Regions from separate parts of the Leptothermofonsia sp. ETS-13 genome, predicted to be linked through region 1. Evidence: predicted binding sites of a transcription regulator. Region 1 holds the regulator's gene; the other holds the start of a gene.
The links. The regulator NtcA, encoded in region 1, controls nitrogen genes in cyanobacteria. The targets are predictions, from matches to a motif close to TTTGTANNNNNNNNTACAAA.

Region 1 (8,010 bases):
ACAAAAAGTATCTTAACCTGAACTTTACGAGAGAATGTAACCCTCTGTTACAAAAGAATAAATCAGGACTGGCCACTTTTGAAACTGGTTAATCCGAAAAAGGCTTCTGTATTACAGGACATTGAACTGAGAGGCATTGGACAAGGATCGAGGTACACTTAACGTACCTATCTCACCACAAAACCTATCTCACCACAAAGATGTAAAGTTCAGGTGAAGGAGCTCCGGATTCTAACTATGGAGTATTCCGCATTAGATTCCGATATCCAACACAGCATTTTAGTCGGCAAATGGTGGAATAGGGTTCCTTGATTTAAAGCGATCGCTAAAAACCGTGGCTGTAACCTTATCTGCTTCCCATACCTTTTCTACCGAACCCAATACCCAATTAACCTCTTCCTACCAGGGCTGGCCTGGATTGATTGAGGCTTATCGGCAATACTTGCCTGTAACTGAGCAAACTCCAGTCATTACTCTTCGTGAAGGTAACACGCCCTTGATCCCAGTGCCGGCGATCTCCGAAATCGTTGGCAAACAGGTGCAAGTCCTGGTCAAGTTTGATGGGTTGAACCCAACTGGCAGTTTCAAAGACCGGGGTATGACCCTGGCGCTCTCGAAAGCCAAAGAAGCTGGAGCACAGGCGGTAATCTGTGCCAGTACAGGTAATACCTCTGCTTCTGCCGCTGCCTATGCGGGGCGAGGAGGAATGCGGGCTTTTGTGCTGATCCCTGATGGCTATGTTGCGATGGGCAAATTGGCCCAGGCATTACTTTACGGAGCTGAGGTGCTGGCAATTCAAGGCAATTTTGATCGAGCGCTTGAAATTGTGCGGGAAATATCGGCCAGTTATCCGGTCACTCTAGTCAACTCGGTCAATCCTTACCGGTTAGAAGGACAAAAGACTGCAGCATTTGAGGTGGTCGATGTATTGGGAGATGCGCCCGATTGGCTGTGCATTCCCGTTGGCAACGCTGGAAATATTACCGCCTACTGGATGGGGTTTTGTGAGTATCACCAGCATCAACTTTGTAGCAAGCTTCCCCGCATGATGGGCTTTCAGGCCGCAGGAGCAGCCCCCCTGATTTCGGGCAAAGCGGTGGAACACCCAGAGACGCTGGCAACCGCCATCCGAATTGGTAATCCTGCCAATTGGGAACGGGCGATCGCCGTCCAGGAAGCCAGCCAGGGCACCTTTAATGCCGTTACTGATGACGAGATCCTGAATGCCTACCGTCTTCTGGCGTCCCGTGAAGGGATCTTCTGTGAACCTGCCAGCGCGGCTTCCGTAGCCGGACTCCTCAAAGTCAAAGACCAGGTTCCGCCCGGTGCCACTGTGGTTTGTGTCCTCACCGGAAACGGGTTGAAGGACCCCGATTGTGCCATCAAACACAGCAGCAGCCAGTTCAAACAGGGCATCGAACCCAGCTTGAAATCTGTTGCCCAGGCAATGGGATTTTAGAGGAGTTGTTAGTTGTTGGTTATTCGTTGTTAGTGAAGCGAGGAGAGAGGGGGAAGGGAGTGCCAGGGTAACGGGATAATAGAGCGAGGTTTCTTGACTCCATCACTTCCCCACTCCATCACTTCCCCCACTCCATTACTCCCTCACCCATCCACTCATCCACTCATCCACCCATCTACTCCTTTCGCCCTTCCGTCATTCCCATAATCTCGTAGCCTGCATCAACGTAGACGATTTGTCCGGTGATGCCACTTGCAAGGTCACTACAGAGAAAGGCAGCGGTGTTGCCCACTTCAAGCTGGGTAACAGTTCGCCGGAGGGGGGCGACGGTTTCAACATGGTGGATCATGTCCAGGATGCCGCCGACTGCCGAGGATGCTAAGGTACGAATGGGACCAGCAGAAATGGCGTTGACCCGAATGTTTTGGGGACCTAATTCAGAGGCGAGATAGCGTACATTCATCTCCAGAGCAGCCTTGGCAATTCCCATCACGTTGTAATTGGGAATTACTTTCACTCCCCCCAGGTAGGTCAGGGTAAGAACGCTGCCCCCTTCGGTCATTAGGGGGTTGGGCGGCAGCGCACAGCTTAATTAATGAGTAGGCACTAATATCCAGGGCAGCCGCAAATCCTTCTCGTGAAGTGTTTACAAAACTACCAGATAAATCTTCTTTATTGGCGAAGGCTAAACAGTGAATCAAGATATCCAACCGACCCCATTTGTCTTTGACTGCATCGAAGGTAGCTTGAATTTGAGCATCATGTTGAACGTTACAGGGAAGAAATAGGGATGGTTGAACGGGTTCTACCAGTTCAGCAAGTTTTTTGACGCGGCGTTCTTCATCGGGCAGGTAGGTAACTCCAATATTTGCCCCTGCTTTGTGGAGTTGTTGGGCAATGCCCCAGGCAATTGAACGATTGTTGGCAATGCCAGTCACCAGGGCATTTTTTCCAGTCAAATTCAACATAACTCTCTATCTTTAAGAGCAACTACTTAGGACTGCTTTATGAGAATACTCAAAGATGGAAACGGGTAGCACCTATTTTTATCAGTCCGTTCAATCATTCTGTTCCAATAATCGTGATTTCGAATAAATTGCAGGTAAGCAAATCGATTCACTCTAGCTAATATAGTCTTAAACTGCTGGAAATCGTGATTTAAGCAGTGATTGAGCAGGCTAAACCTGGGTTATGGAATCGGTTAGTCAAGGGTTATAGCCAACCAATATGTAACATCAGGCACAAAAACGTGCGGTTGAGTAAGTTTAAGTGTCCTAAGTTACAGATCTTTTAATGAGTTCACTTAACTTAGGGATTTCACCTGTTAGTTAGCTGGGCAATTCTTTGGGCACCAGGTAGGGGATATGGTAGTAACGCAAGATAAACCACTCGCATCTGTGTTCCGTCAGATGGGGGGTGGAGCATTTCCACCCATTGTTGAAACCTTTGAGCGGGGCAAAACAATCTTCTTTCCGGGTGACCCGGCAGAACGTGTCTACTTTCTTCTTAAAGGAGCAGTCAAGCTGTCCAGGGTCTATGAGGCTGGGGAAGAAATTACCGTTGCGCTGCTACGGGAGAATAGCGTGTTTGGGGTTCTTTCCTTAATCACTGGGCACAAGTCCGATCGCTTCTATCACGCAGTAGCCTTTACACCAGTTGAGTTGCTTTCGGTTCCCATTGAACAGGTGGAAAAGGCGTTAAAGGATAACCCGGACCTGTCGATGGTACTGCTGCGAGGCTTATCATCCCGGATTTTGCAGACTGAGATGATGATTGAAACTCTGGCACACCGGGATATGGGTTCCCGATTGGTGAGTTTTTTGCTGATTCTCTGTCGTGATTTTGGTGTGCCCAGCAATGATGGCATCACCATTGACCTGAAGTTGTCCCATCAGGCGATCGCAGAGGCAATTGGCTCTACTCGTGTCACGGTAACCCGTCTTTTGGGGGATCTGCGCCAGGATAAGATGATTTCCATTCACAAGAAAAAGATTACCGTCCACAATCCGGTCACTTTGAGCCAACAATTTACCTGATCAGCAACACCCACTGGTAGAAACATTGAGGTAGGCTGTAGTTGAGTTCGCTGTGATTGCGTTTGCTTTGGTGTGCTTGTGCAGGCGTGGCCGGGAGTGCAGGGCGCTTTGGAGTGTGAATGTCCACCGGATATATTTTGATTCTGGCAGTGCTGGTGCTGGGGGGGGTCATTGCCACGGTGGGCGATCGCCTGGGAACCCGCGTTGGCAAAGCTCGCCTCAGCCTGTTTAATCTCCGTCCCCGTAAAACTGCGACGCTCGTCACCATTCTTACCGGCACTGTGATCTCGGCTTCCACTCTGGGGGTTTTGTTTGCCACCAGTGAGTACCTGCGCAAATGGTTGTTTGAAATTGACTCGCTGCAGGAAACCATCAGGCGAACTCGGCGGGATCTATACCAAACGCAGATTCAGAAAAACCAGGCTGAGGAGGAACTAGCAAAAGCGCGGGCTGATCGGGTATTGGCGCAGAAGCAACTGGCGGGCAGCAGAGAACAGCTCACGGGAGCACAGCAACAACTTACTGAAGCAGACCGGGCGCTCAGGGGGGCGATCGCAGAACGTACCCGAGCCCGGGCGGAAACCGTTCGCGCTGAAGCAGAATTAAATCGGATTCAGAACCAACTGCGGGCTGAGATTCGCCAGCTGCAAGTAGAAAAGAATCGGCTTATTGCCCAAAGAGACGCAGAAATCAGGGACAAGGAAGCTCAAGTCAAGAAACTGGAAGCCCAGCAAGCCTTCCTGGCCAGAGAAATTCAAGAATTAGAACTAGAGCGTCAGGGTCTACGCCAGGGCAATGTGGCAATTCAGCGCGGCCAGATTCTGGCTTCCGCGGTTGTGCGGATTCCATCAACTTCAACAGCGAAACAGGCCGTTGATCAGCTCTTAACCGAAGCCAATCGGACGGCGATCCGATTGACACGGCCCGGCACCAGCGGACAGATCATCCAAATTACCAGACCAGAGGTGGAACAGTTGATCAGTCGGATTGACGACGGAAAAGACTATGTAGTCAGAATCTTTTCGGCTGCCAACTACCTGGTGGGCGAAACCCCCATCCAAGTTTTTGCAGACGCAGTGCCCAATCGGTCTATCTTTCTGGCAGGCGATGTGGTGGCCGCCACTACCATCGATCCCTCCCGGATGACGGATGAGCAGATTCAACAGCGCATTAATTTGCTAATTGCCGCCGCTAATTTTCGGGCTCGCAGCCTAGGAATTTTGACCGATTCTGTTGAAATTGGTCGAATTCAGGATGTGATTATCTTTATCAGCCAACTGAAGCAATATAACCAGATGGTGGATTTGAAAGCTGTTGCAGCGGAGGTCACTAACGTTTCTGGCCCCCTCAAAATTGATTTATTGGCAACGCAGGATGGCAAGGTCTTGTTTAGAACAAATCATCCAGATACAGGTACCGTTAATTAAGAGTCGTGAACCTGTTTGATACATTTTGGTCCCATGTACCCTAGTTCTCACCCAACGTCTGATCAGCCTGTTATTCTGGGATTCGACCCTGGTCGCCGCAAGTGCGGTCTAGCGGTTATGGGAGTTGACCGCACATTACGTTATCACGAGGTTGTGGTTACAGAGTCGGCGATCGCTACCATCCAAACTCTACGACAGCAGTTTCCAATCTCGATAGTCGTTATGGGTGACCAAACCACCGCCAAGGATTGGAAGCAGCGGCTAACGACTGAGCTTGAAGACCCGCTGCGCGTTGTGTTAGTGGATGAGCGCCATAGCAGCCTGGAAGCGCGCGATCGCTACTGGAAAATGTATCCCCCAAAAGGCATTTACCGTCTGATCCCCAAGGCACTACGTCGCATTCCCCGTCCAATCGACGACATTGTCGCTATCTTGCTGATTGAACGCTACTTAGAGCGCCTGGTTCATTAGCTCAGGATCATGGATATAGCTGTCGCCAGGTTGCTTAGGACACTGGATTTAAGGGGATGAAAGGCTTACGACCTCTATAGCCACCTCACCCTTTCGCCCTTCGCCTTGCACTTAAAATTTCTTCCACCCCTCAGTTCAATACACACTCACCCGAAATCGCCCCCGTCCAGTAGGATTCATCGAATTGACCACAATGTAGTAAGTGTCATCCTCTGGGAGTTGAGTTCGTTCAATCAATGCTGAGTAAATGTAATTCATGTCGCTGCTGGTGGCAATGATCTCCCGCTTCGAGTTGAGCAAATAAACCGAGGGTGAAAATTCAGCCCGCAGACTATCCGCCCGAATGTTTACATACTGTCCCCGCTTGCCCTGAAATTCGTAGGACTGAAAGGAGCTTCCATCCTGTTTTAGCTTCGGACTTTCATCTGTCAGGTCGCCAGTTTTGTCTAAGAGATAGGAGATTCGGTCATCCCGCAGGGCCAGACTATAGCGTCCTTCTTTTCGGGGTTCCCGGCTGGTTACCACAATGGAATAGGTTCCGTCTTCGGGCAGGCGGATCTGAAGAAAGGCACTCTTTTCAGTGCTTTCTCCTCCAAATCGACGGGCGATCGGTTCCTGCCCATCAGGTCCATAAAGAAACATGGCAGGGTTCAGATTCAGGCGAGGATCTCGGCTACCCACCAGTCGAATGGCAATGGCTTGGTCTTTCTTACCCTCAAAATAATAGGTGTGGTAGTAGCGATCGCTCGCTACCGGGTCTCCCTTGGCCAGAACCCCAAACTCCACATCAACAAAATTGAGGCGTTTAACGGTTGCTTTCCGAGAGGCTGGGCGTGATGTCGGAGCCGCGGATGACGGTGGTTGGGATGAACTGGAACCACCACCCAGTTCGGCTGAAGTAGCAGGAGTAGATGGAGTAGATGGTTGAGTTGATGCAGGGATAGCACTTCCATCACTGGCCCCTGAAGCCGCGGGTGGAGGTGGCGGCGTGGGTGGGGGATCTTGCTGCCGGGGTGGCGGCGGAGAGGCTGGTTCAGCTGGTTGCTCTTTCTTAATCAAACTGGCCGCATCCTGATCAATGCTGGATGCGGCGATCGGGAGAGCCTGAACCAGGATCAGACCTGTACTGGTTAGACAAGCCAGCAGACGATGGATGAGGATGTGACCATCTTTTCTAGGGGTGCCAGCCATAGTTCGTGGAGAGATACTGCAAGTTGCTTGAAAGCGAAAACCAGATTTCTGGACGTTGTGAGTGCCACAGTGTTCCTGTCACCTGCCGTATCTAAGTAGCTAGTGAACAATGGCATAAGTCCAGTAACCATTGAGTTGGGGAGTGGGGAGTCGGAGGGAGCCAGAATGGTATCCGTATTCCCGCCGTGCTGTACCAGGCGCAATTAAATGAAGGATAATTTCGGGAGTGGAGGGGGTGAAATCCCCTGCCTGGAGGCGCAGCCCCCACTCCTCCCTTGACAAATACAAATTAATTATGACTACCTACTTATCTTTCTTTGATTTGAACTTTCTGTTATCTTCCTTTGATTTGAACTTTCTGATAGATCTTAAATCTTTCCTTTGCTCCACTGCTGACAAAGCTGTCCCAGTCACTGGCAGCCAAAATCGCCTGCCGCTTCTCGTTTTGAGGGAACACAATCAGTTGATGGAAGTTTTTGTATTTAGGAAGAATCTTCTCGTTTTGATTGCCTCTCAATCGCTGCATTACCGCGGCGGTCAATATTCTTAGCCCTTCTTCGCTTACTAGCCTGACGTTGCTTGAACCGTCATAGCTGATCGCAATTTGCTGGGCATCGATTCTCTCAACTTTAGGCTTAATGGTAGCGATGACGTCTGCCAGTTCCTGAGATTGCTTGGGTACTTCGGTCTGTAAAAATTTTTGTAAAACAATGGCTTGCCAGTCAAAGATTTGCTTCTGTGCCTGGCTGTAAAGGGGGGAATCTGGGGGGATGGTACGGGCTGTTTGAATTGCCGTTTCTAGACTGGCACCACCTTTTTTAGCCATTTGAACGGCTTGATTAAAGATTTCCTGGTCTTGACTAAGTGGGTCAGGGCTGGGAGTTGGAGGAGGAGAAGGCTGGCGTTGCAGAGCCGAAATTGTCAAAACGGCAAGCAGGGTAACCGCTCCGATCGCCCCTCCCCACCAAACCCGTCTGTTGCTCAATGGAAATGGGGAAGGAGAAGGTTCTGATGGAATCGAAGGTTGCGATCGCCCCGGCATGAGAGGCGCAATCAGAGTTGACTGACTCTCCTCTTGTTGCTCAGACTTGGCCGTTGCGGGTCTGGCTATAATAGCAGAAGGGGATGGAGAGGCGAGGGTTGGTTGAGGGGGAGGAATTGTCTCCGGAGGAATTTCGGATTTAGCTGAGGTCTCCTCTACAATCGATGCCGTAGTCGAGAGAGACTCAATCGGTGAAACGGGAATTCCATACTTTTGCAACAGGGGTTCAAGGTCGCGAATTACCTCCTGCGCCGATTGATAACGGTCTCTGAAGGAGTAACGGGTCATCTGGGTCAGAATGGCTGCGAGTTCATTGCTTATCGCAGCGTGCGATCGCCAGACCAACTCTCCCGTTTCCCGATCTTCCTGAAGCTGGTTGGGAAC
Region 2 (8,010 bases), 1.9 Mb from region 1:
CTTTACGCTGGAGGAATACCATCAGGGCAGTCAGATGCCCTCTTCATCCGCTAGAGAGTATAGATTCATAACAGTAGAAACTGCACAGTAGGTAGTTAGGCGCAATTAAATTAAGGCTAAGTTCGGGGGTAGAGGGGGTGGAACAACCCCTGGCTGAGGGCGAAGCCCACACACCCCCTTTAAATCGACATTCCGCACTTCCAACTGGCACATCGAATATTTCAACGAAGCAATGGGACTTGCAGAAGCTCTGACCAGATGATTATCTCAATCAGCCATGGGCATTCTCAATTACAGCCCAATAGTACGCGTGAACTAAAAACGTGCATCCCTTATCGGAAGAAGCTTTCAAGCTTAAATATTTGAGTGTGACACTTAAAGTGCGGAATATAGGTTTAAAGCCAACGTCCTAAGCAACGGCGACAGCTATAACTGAATCAATTGCTGGGAGGGGGTCGCAGGGGTTGGGGTGGTCGGAGTAGTTGGAGCCTGGTTCCCCAACCGTTGCTGCCTCAGTTTTAAAAATTCTTCAGCGGCAGAATCCAGATTTTCTCGCTGTTCCTCACTGTACTCTTCAAGGCTGCGCCCCTGTCCTTGAATAGCCCGATGAATAATATCCAGCATACTGCCAGTTTGATTCCCCCCCCGATTGGAAAAGATATCCCCCCCCGGTTTGGATTCTGTAAATCTTCTAAGGGTTGAGGAGTAGAAGACCCAAATTGAGCTGCCACGGGTTGAACGTACCCGGCTGCAAAACCCACAGATGCCAGCAGACCTAAATACATCCAACGTTGATTTCTTATTGCTGAAAGAAAATATTTAATCATCTGCTTCAACTCCTCTAGTGGTTTGTCAGTATTAATTTTGCGTCCTGGATGAGTCACAGTGGTCATTCTGTGAGTTTTTAACTTACAAAATTAACTCACAAAATAAGTCTTGACAGACCACTAGCCCAAGGAACTATCAGAAAGAACTCAGCCGGACTTACTTCAATCAGGACGTTATCAAATGCAATTTTGCTCCCGATTTTGGTGACTATTCTAACACTGCGCTGAAAAGGAGAGTGGTTGATGAGGGGATGGGGTAATGGAGTTGTTAGTTGTTGGTTGTTAGTTGTCAGAGAAGTGTGAGGTGTAAGGTGAAAACTCAAAGCTTAAAATTCCCCACCCCATCACTCCATCACTCTTTTACTCCATCACTCATCCACTCATCTACTCCTGTCGCCTCTTCCTTCTTTCCTCTTTCCCCTTCCCTCTTCCTACTCCCTTTCCCTTTGCTGCGGCATCAACATTGCGGCAGTTGGAATATCTTCCGGCAGGATTTCTGTCAGCACTTCCCTGGTCAGAGAGGGCAGGACTGCCAGCCGATTGGCTTGCTGCTCAATGGTTTTCTCGAACAGGTTGCGGGCCAGGCGGGCATTGCCGAAAGTTCTGTCACGGGCATCGTAGAGCTCAGTGAACAGGTGATGTAGCTTTTCGTTGGCAGCTTCGGTTGGTTCAAAGTGGCTGTCTTTACAGAATTTGTTGAAGATGGCCACCAGTTCATCAGGTACATAATCTTTGAAGTAAAAGTAGCGATTGAAGCGGGATTTCATACCAGGGTTAGATTCCAGGAAGGTTTGCATTTCGTCGGTATATCCGGCAACGATAACCACGAGTCGCTGGCGATAGTCTTCCATGCGCTTAAGCAGAGTGTCGATCGCCTCCTGCCCAAAGTCCTGATCCGAACCTGTTTCCAGCGCATAAGCTTCGTCTACAAATAGCACTCCATCCAGGGCCGACTCCACCAGCTTATTAACCCGTTCGGCGGTTCCACCGATGTGGGAGGCAACCATTCCAGCGCGGTCAGTTTCCACCAGGTGTCCTTTCTCCAGAAAACTCAGCGCCTTAAAAATTCTGCCCATCAGTCGGGCGACGGTGGTTTTCCCGGTTCCCGGCGGGCCGCAGAAAACCGAATGCAGAGATACAGAGGTTTTTGCCAACCCCTGCTGGCTGCGTACCTGTTGGACTTTCAGAAAATTGGTCAGCGTTCGGACTTCGTTCTTAATGTTTTCCATGCCGATTAGCTGGTTAAGTTCAGCGAGGACTTTATCCAGGTCGTCGTTCTGGAGAATAGGGCTCCCGTCCCGTCCCTCCGCAGGTAGTTGAACTGAAGCATCATAGGTGTGCAGCAGTTTCCAGATCAGGGACAGGGCTTCTAAGTCTTGCAGAGTTCTTCTGCCATCGATTTTGACAATAACCTGTGCAAATCGATAAAGGGCATTGACTACCTGTTCCAGCAACCGGGTACCTTTTTCTTCATCCAGCCTGTTCAAAACCGTAGGCAACACAAACTGGTCCTTGGAGTTTTCGCCGTTTGCCAGTTCCAGAATCAGCCTCAGGCTCTCTTTCTCGTACTTCTGGCGAATTTCGACAGAAGTGTCCCACTGGTTAATAGCGACGTTAAGCTTTTCCCTGTCATCCTCAATCAGGGCGTAGAGGACCAGAAACGCCAGCAGTTCATTCGAGGTAATATCTCCTTTGCCCCGCCCACAGATTTGAACGATTTTTGCCAGGTCTCGCAGAATCAGTTTTTTGTAGTTGCCATCTATTTGTAATAGCGAAACCAGAACTTTATAGAGGTCACGCGCTTCTCGTTTCACTTCCCTGGTTTGCACAATTACTCCTGAATCCATCTCTGGTTGTCATGGTTCTCCCTGCTTATCGGTGAAAGAATAGCGCAAGCGACTCTTTCATTTCAAACAAAATCGCTGGAATATTGATTTTATCGATTGTGCGTCAGGTTAATGTGGGATTGGTAGAGTAGAAAAGAACCTTGACTAGAAGCAAAGCGATGGAATGCTCTCTATGCGGTCATAGTAAAGCTCATAAACATGGCAAGATGCCCAATGGTCATCAACGGTATCTCGGTCCTGCTTGCCGCCAAACCTTTTGTGAGGAGTTTGACAGTCTCTACTACCGTCGCCATGTCAGTCCTGAACAGATTCGCCAGGTTCTGCAAATGCATAGTGAGGGCAGTAGTTTACGAGGCATCAGTCGCACCAGTGGACTTGCCTAGTGGACTTGCCTACAATACCGTCGTTAGCATCGTGCGCTCTGCCAGCCAAAAAGCACAATTGGTGCATAACCAGGAGGTTCAATCCGTCAAGACGGAAGAAGTTTGTGCCGATGAGATGTGGTCATTCGTCTCAAACAACAGAAGCAATGCGCTAGCGAGGAATTGAAACGGGGAGACAGTTGGATTGGGTTGAGCCTTGCTCAATCTAGCAGCTTGATGCTCACCGCCTGCGTGGGTAAACACACCGATGAATTCATTGAGCAGTTAGTTGTGAACACTGAAGGAAAAACGGATTGCAAACAATTCAACACCGATGATTGGGGCAGATACGAACGAGTCTTACCGTCAGAGATCGGCCATTATAGCGGTAGTCATTATGGTTAGGACGGGGTGCAGGGGTTCCACCCCTAGCTGGGGGCGAAGCCCCCACTCCCTCTCTAATTCCAATGTCCTAACGCACCCGCGTAAAGTTATATATTGGCAAAGATAAAACACAGCGGTTAGAGCGGACAAATGGAACGTTAAGACAACAAACCGGACGATGGCATCGACGACAGACTAAGTTTAGCTAAGTTTAGCAAGGTCTGGGAACAAACTAAAGTAACCATACGGTTAGGCGTGAGTTATTTCAACTGGATTTGGCAGCATAGCCACTTCAAAACCACCGCTGCTCAGCGGGCGGGATTGACAACGCGCTCTTGGAACTGGCACGACATTGCTATATATCCCACATTAATCTGACGCACTATCGATTTTGTTTCCCATGATTCGTCAATTGGAAGCCAGCGATACATTGCCCATGTTCCACTGTGGCACGATTGCCAATCCAGTTCACCGCATGGAATTTGAACATGATGAAGCTGGAGTAGCCCTGGCACAACTGCGTCGACTTACCGATGAATTCACCCCGCCCCGATGAATTCACCCCGCCAGAGTGGGCGTGCAACACCTATCGCGCCCTGTTGGATGCGCTAGCTACCTTTGAGCAAGACATACACCAGCATATTCACAAAGAAAACAATGTGTTGTTCCCGCGTGCGATCGCACTCGAACACATCAAAGCCTATTAAATCAAACCTTGTTCCTTGAATAATTCTTTCAACTAAGTCAATATGATGCCAACTCTATTTCAAATGCATCCAGGCACTTTGATATGGGATATGCTGCGCCGCATCAGGCGTCACTTCATGAAAGTTATCGTTTTCTGGGTTCTTTTACTGGCGTTTTCGTTAATTTTGCAATATGGAGGAGTGGGGGCTTCGCCTCCGGAAGGGGGGTACCCTTTCCACTTCCCTCACAACGTTTATTTTGATCTACTAGCACTACTAGCAATAGAAATCACCATGACCAAGAACCACTTCACCATAATCAGGCACCCAGGCAATCCAAGTATTTGGTGTGTCTTGACAAAGCAACTTTGCCTCGTCGGACGCATATTCACTGGGGCGCTGGAGCAACTTTACCCAGGTATCCCGGTTATAGGTAATCTGACAAACCGGGTTCCAATCAGCAGCGATCGCGCCCTCTTGCTCAGCGACCAACGAATAGATTGAAGTTGTTTGCAAAGCCATAGATGTTTTCCGTCTCACGTCCAATCAAGATGATTCAAACTCTCTCGACATCCAGGAAAAGTAAATCAAATATTTTCTGTATTCATTTTTACAAAATTGAGTTGAGGTTCGACACTCCGCTGAAATAAATTAACAATTCCTGACACACACCCCATCGCAATCACCAACCGATGCTGTTCAAACTTCTGGTCATTCTGCATACCTTGGGAGCCACCGTCTGGACAGGTGGACATCTCGTTCTTGCCGTTACAGTGCTGCCTCAGGCATTGAAACACCGCGACCCCGATCGCATCCATCAGTTTGAAGAACACTTCGAGTACTTTGGGCTAATGTCCCTCCTGTTGCAAGTGATTACCGGGCTATGGCTCACCTGGACTTACTTTCCAGGTTTTCAAAACTTCTTAGCCTTCGACTCGTACCTGTCGCGATATATTGGAATTAAGTTGCTTTGCCTGCTGGGAACCTTAGCGCTCGCAATTCATGCTCGCTTCTTCATCATCCCCAACCTGACCAAAGAAAACCTCAATTCTCTGGCTTATCACATCGTTGGCGTAACCACCCTGGCTGTGCTGTTCGTCGTTGTCGGAGTCGGAATTCGGTTGGGCGGACTGGCATAAAGGCACTCCGCAACCTTCGATTTCTCCCGGCTGATATGGAGATGACAAAATGTACGAGCAATCCTCACGGCGATAGGCGTTGCTGAAAAGCAGTATGAATCGAAACTAAGCTTTATGCATACAGCATCTATTTCATACCCAAATTCAGCAACTTCATACCCAAATTCAGCAACTTCATACCCAAATTCAGCAACGCCAACTATTGCAATCCAGAAAGCTGAATCTTCAGACGGCACAATCGCTTTGGATAATTTTGAGCGTCGGTTAAAGGCTGTGAGACAGCAAACGCTGGATTGTCTGCAAAAAACGAACCAGGCAATAGCAGAACATTTGAACGGCTCAAACCCCTGATCGCACAGGTCATTATAGTTTATGACACCTTCTCAACCCAACCTCTCACAATCCGCTGCTATCCAATCTGCAGCTGCTGTTTCCCGTACCCCAGCCTGGTATCACCCGATATACTCGCCAGAGCATGGGGTTTATGTCATGTTATTTGTGTCTTTCCTAACAGGAGCCGCTGCTGCCCAAAAATGGACTTGGGCAACGACTCTGGCACTCATCTGTGCCTTTGCGGGGTTCCAAGCTGAGCATCCCTTGACGCTCCAGATTAAACAGCGCCGCAGTTGGAAATCTCGGTTTCTGGTTTGGGGTAGTCTTTATGCTGGCATAGCCTTAGGCATTGCAGTTTGCCTATGTCTGCAAACGCCTATGCTGCTTTGGTTGTACCTGGGGGCGATCGCGGCTTTTGTCATCGATGCAGTTTCGGTCTTCTATCGGCAACAAAAATCATTTACTAACGAACTGCTAACCTTTGCAGCTGTTTGTTTGGCAGCACCGTTTGCCTATATCGCCACAACGGGAACCTGGACACTATCGATGTTGGGATTGTGGCTCTTAAATACACTGTTTTTTAGTAGTAGCATTTTTACCGTCAAACTGCGTAAGCCCAAAACTGCATCACTCCTGCCAGGGTTGACTTACCATGTGATCGCCACTGGCATCATTACTGGACTCTGGTTCATTGGCTGGCTTGCACCGATCACGGCCATCGGTTTTGGTATCGCGCTGCTCAAATTGGGTCTGATTCTGGCATGGCAAGACTGGTATCGTACCACTCCGATTCAAAATGTTGCCATCCTGGAAACTTCTTCGGCCCTGATTTTTTTATTGATTGTGGCACTCTCACTCCTCCCGGCCCATCTCTCTTAGCTGGCTTGCAAGCTAGTGAGGGAAGGAAGCATTCTAAGCGATCGCTTCTGTGCGACTTTGTACATCTAGCTTGCGATAAATACTCTCCAGATGTTTGCGGATGGTGCTGGGGTGAACACCCAGATGTTTGGCGATCACTTGATTCGCTTCTCCTCGCATCACCCAAAACAACACTTTGGCTTCGCGGGCACTTAAGCCCAGTAACTCCAGTAATGGCAGGATCGATAGCGTGCGTTCCTGGAGTAAGTAAGAGGTAACGTCCTTGAACCGATTCAATGACTAATTGGATCACTAACTGTTGATCATTCTGCTCAATGGGTAAGGGCAAACAGGACATAGATCGGTCTAATGGTGGATCGGTCTAATGATTGAATGGAAGCAATTCGATTCTGACTCAGACCCCAGGCAAGGTGGGAATTGGTCCATCCCAGTATTTTACTGGGTAGACCTCAAGAAGTAATGATGAGCGGTGCTGTCCACCATCATTTCAAACTGAAAAATCATTATGATTTGAGCATTACCCGAAAAGATACCGAAGTTTAAGAGCCCCAATTTACTACCCGCCCCTTAGATTCTGATGACGGTAAAAAGCATAGGTGTCGAACAAAGCTCCAACCAGGCTACAGGTCAGACCAATAATCAGCATTCCCTCAACTGCATCGCCATTACCGAAGACGGCTAGAAAGTTGAGAATCTGGGTTACTCCAGCTTGGCTGAATGCATCAATGAAGGGAACTTGACCAACCACGTAAAAACTGATCAGCACAGTTCCAATCAGCACAATGGGCGCTGCGAAACTCAGGGCACCTGTTAGCAAAAGGGAACGGAGAAAGGTGGGTAATGTCATCATAAATTGATAGTAGGCTGTTTAAGCCAGGTCAACGGTATCCTAGTTCACACTGCTATCCTTTTTCACCTTAGAAGCGATCGCCCAAAATGCCCAGTAATTGCCAGAAATCTTAAATTAAAATTAAAAATCTTGGTGAAGGGTTGTGACACAAATCCCTGGTATTCTTTCTAACGTCCTATCTAAGTCTTCGCCCTGGTGAGTGAAACGCCGACTACTTATGGCTTACGAATGTGGAGTCAGCGCCTGCTGGCAGCCATTTTCCTGGGTGGGCAGGTCATGGTCCATCTACTGGCAGGTAAAATCCATCGACGCAATACCCTGGAGCAAATGGCAGTCGTGGGGCCAGAATCTTTACTAATTGCTCTCCTGACGGCGGCCTTTGTTGGGATGGTCTTTACCATCCAGGTGTCAAGGGAATTCATCAATTTAGGGGCAGGCAGCGCTGTGGGAGGGGTTCTGGCGCTTGCCCTGGCGCGTGAGCTGGCTCCTGTATTAACAGCCGTTATCCTGGCAGGGCGAGTCGGTTCAGCCTTTGCAGCGGAAATTGGCACCATGCGGGTAACTGAACAAATCGATGCACTATACATGCTAAAAACAGACCCAATCGACTACCTGGTAATTCCCAGGGTCATTGCCTGCTGTCTGATGTTGCCTCTGTTGACAATTCTCTCGCTGATCACTGGCATGATCGGTGGCATGTTTA

Region 2: P4D80_RS07020 (CopD family protein) is a predicted target of NtcA. The motif match lies at 4,704-4,723, and genes of this name have one in related genera.

The regions. Positions count from the first base shown of each region.
Region 1 is NZ_CP120836.1:3,427,140-3,435,149, forward strand. It holds gene thrC (threonine synthase) at 419-1,459, shown strand; gene P4D80_RS15515 (SDR family oxidoreductase) at 1,635-1,976, opposite strand; gene P4D80_RS15520 (SDR family oxidoreductase) at 1,897-2,427, opposite strand; gene ntcA (global nitrogen regulator NtcA) at 2,824-3,495, shown strand; gene P4D80_RS15530 (DUF3084 domain-containing protein) at 3,615-4,922, shown strand; gene P4D80_RS15535 (pre-16S rRNA-processing nuclease YqgF) at 4,956-5,393, shown strand; gene P4D80_RS15540 (PPC domain-containing protein) at 5,529-6,584, opposite strand; gene P4D80_RS15545 (hypothetical protein) at 6,684-6,872, opposite strand; gene P4D80_RS15550 (protein kinase domain-containing protein) at 6,919-8,010, opposite strand, start outside.
Region 2 is NZ_CP120836.1:1,561,662-1,569,671, reverse strand. It holds gene P4D80_RS07065 (acyl-CoA dehydrogenase) at 1-91, shown strand, start outside; gene P4D80_RS07060 (hypothetical protein) at 427-624, opposite strand; gene P4D80_RS07055 (AAA family ATPase) at 1,259-2,674, opposite strand; gene P4D80_RS07050 (hypothetical protein) at 2,833-3,057, shown strand; gene P4D80_RS07045 (hypothetical protein) at 3,175-3,441, shown strand; partial or broken gene P4D80_RS07040 (IS1 family transposase) at 3,531-3,798, shown strand; gene P4D80_RS07035 (hypothetical protein) at 3,821-3,976, shown strand; gene P4D80_RS07030 (hypothetical protein) at 3,954-4,127, shown strand; gene P4D80_RS07025 (hypothetical protein) at 4,383-4,628, opposite strand; gene P4D80_RS07020 (CopD family protein) at 4,799-5,245, shown strand; gene P4D80_RS07015 (hypothetical protein) at 5,445-5,609, opposite strand; gene P4D80_RS07010 (YwiC-like family protein) at 5,618-6,457, shown strand; gene P4D80_RS07005 (helix-turn-helix domain-containing protein) at 6,491-6,733, opposite strand; gene P4D80_RS07000 (hypothetical protein) at 7,014-7,307, opposite strand; gene P4D80_RS06995 (MlaE family lipid ABC transporter permease subunit) at 7,503-8,010, shown strand, end outside.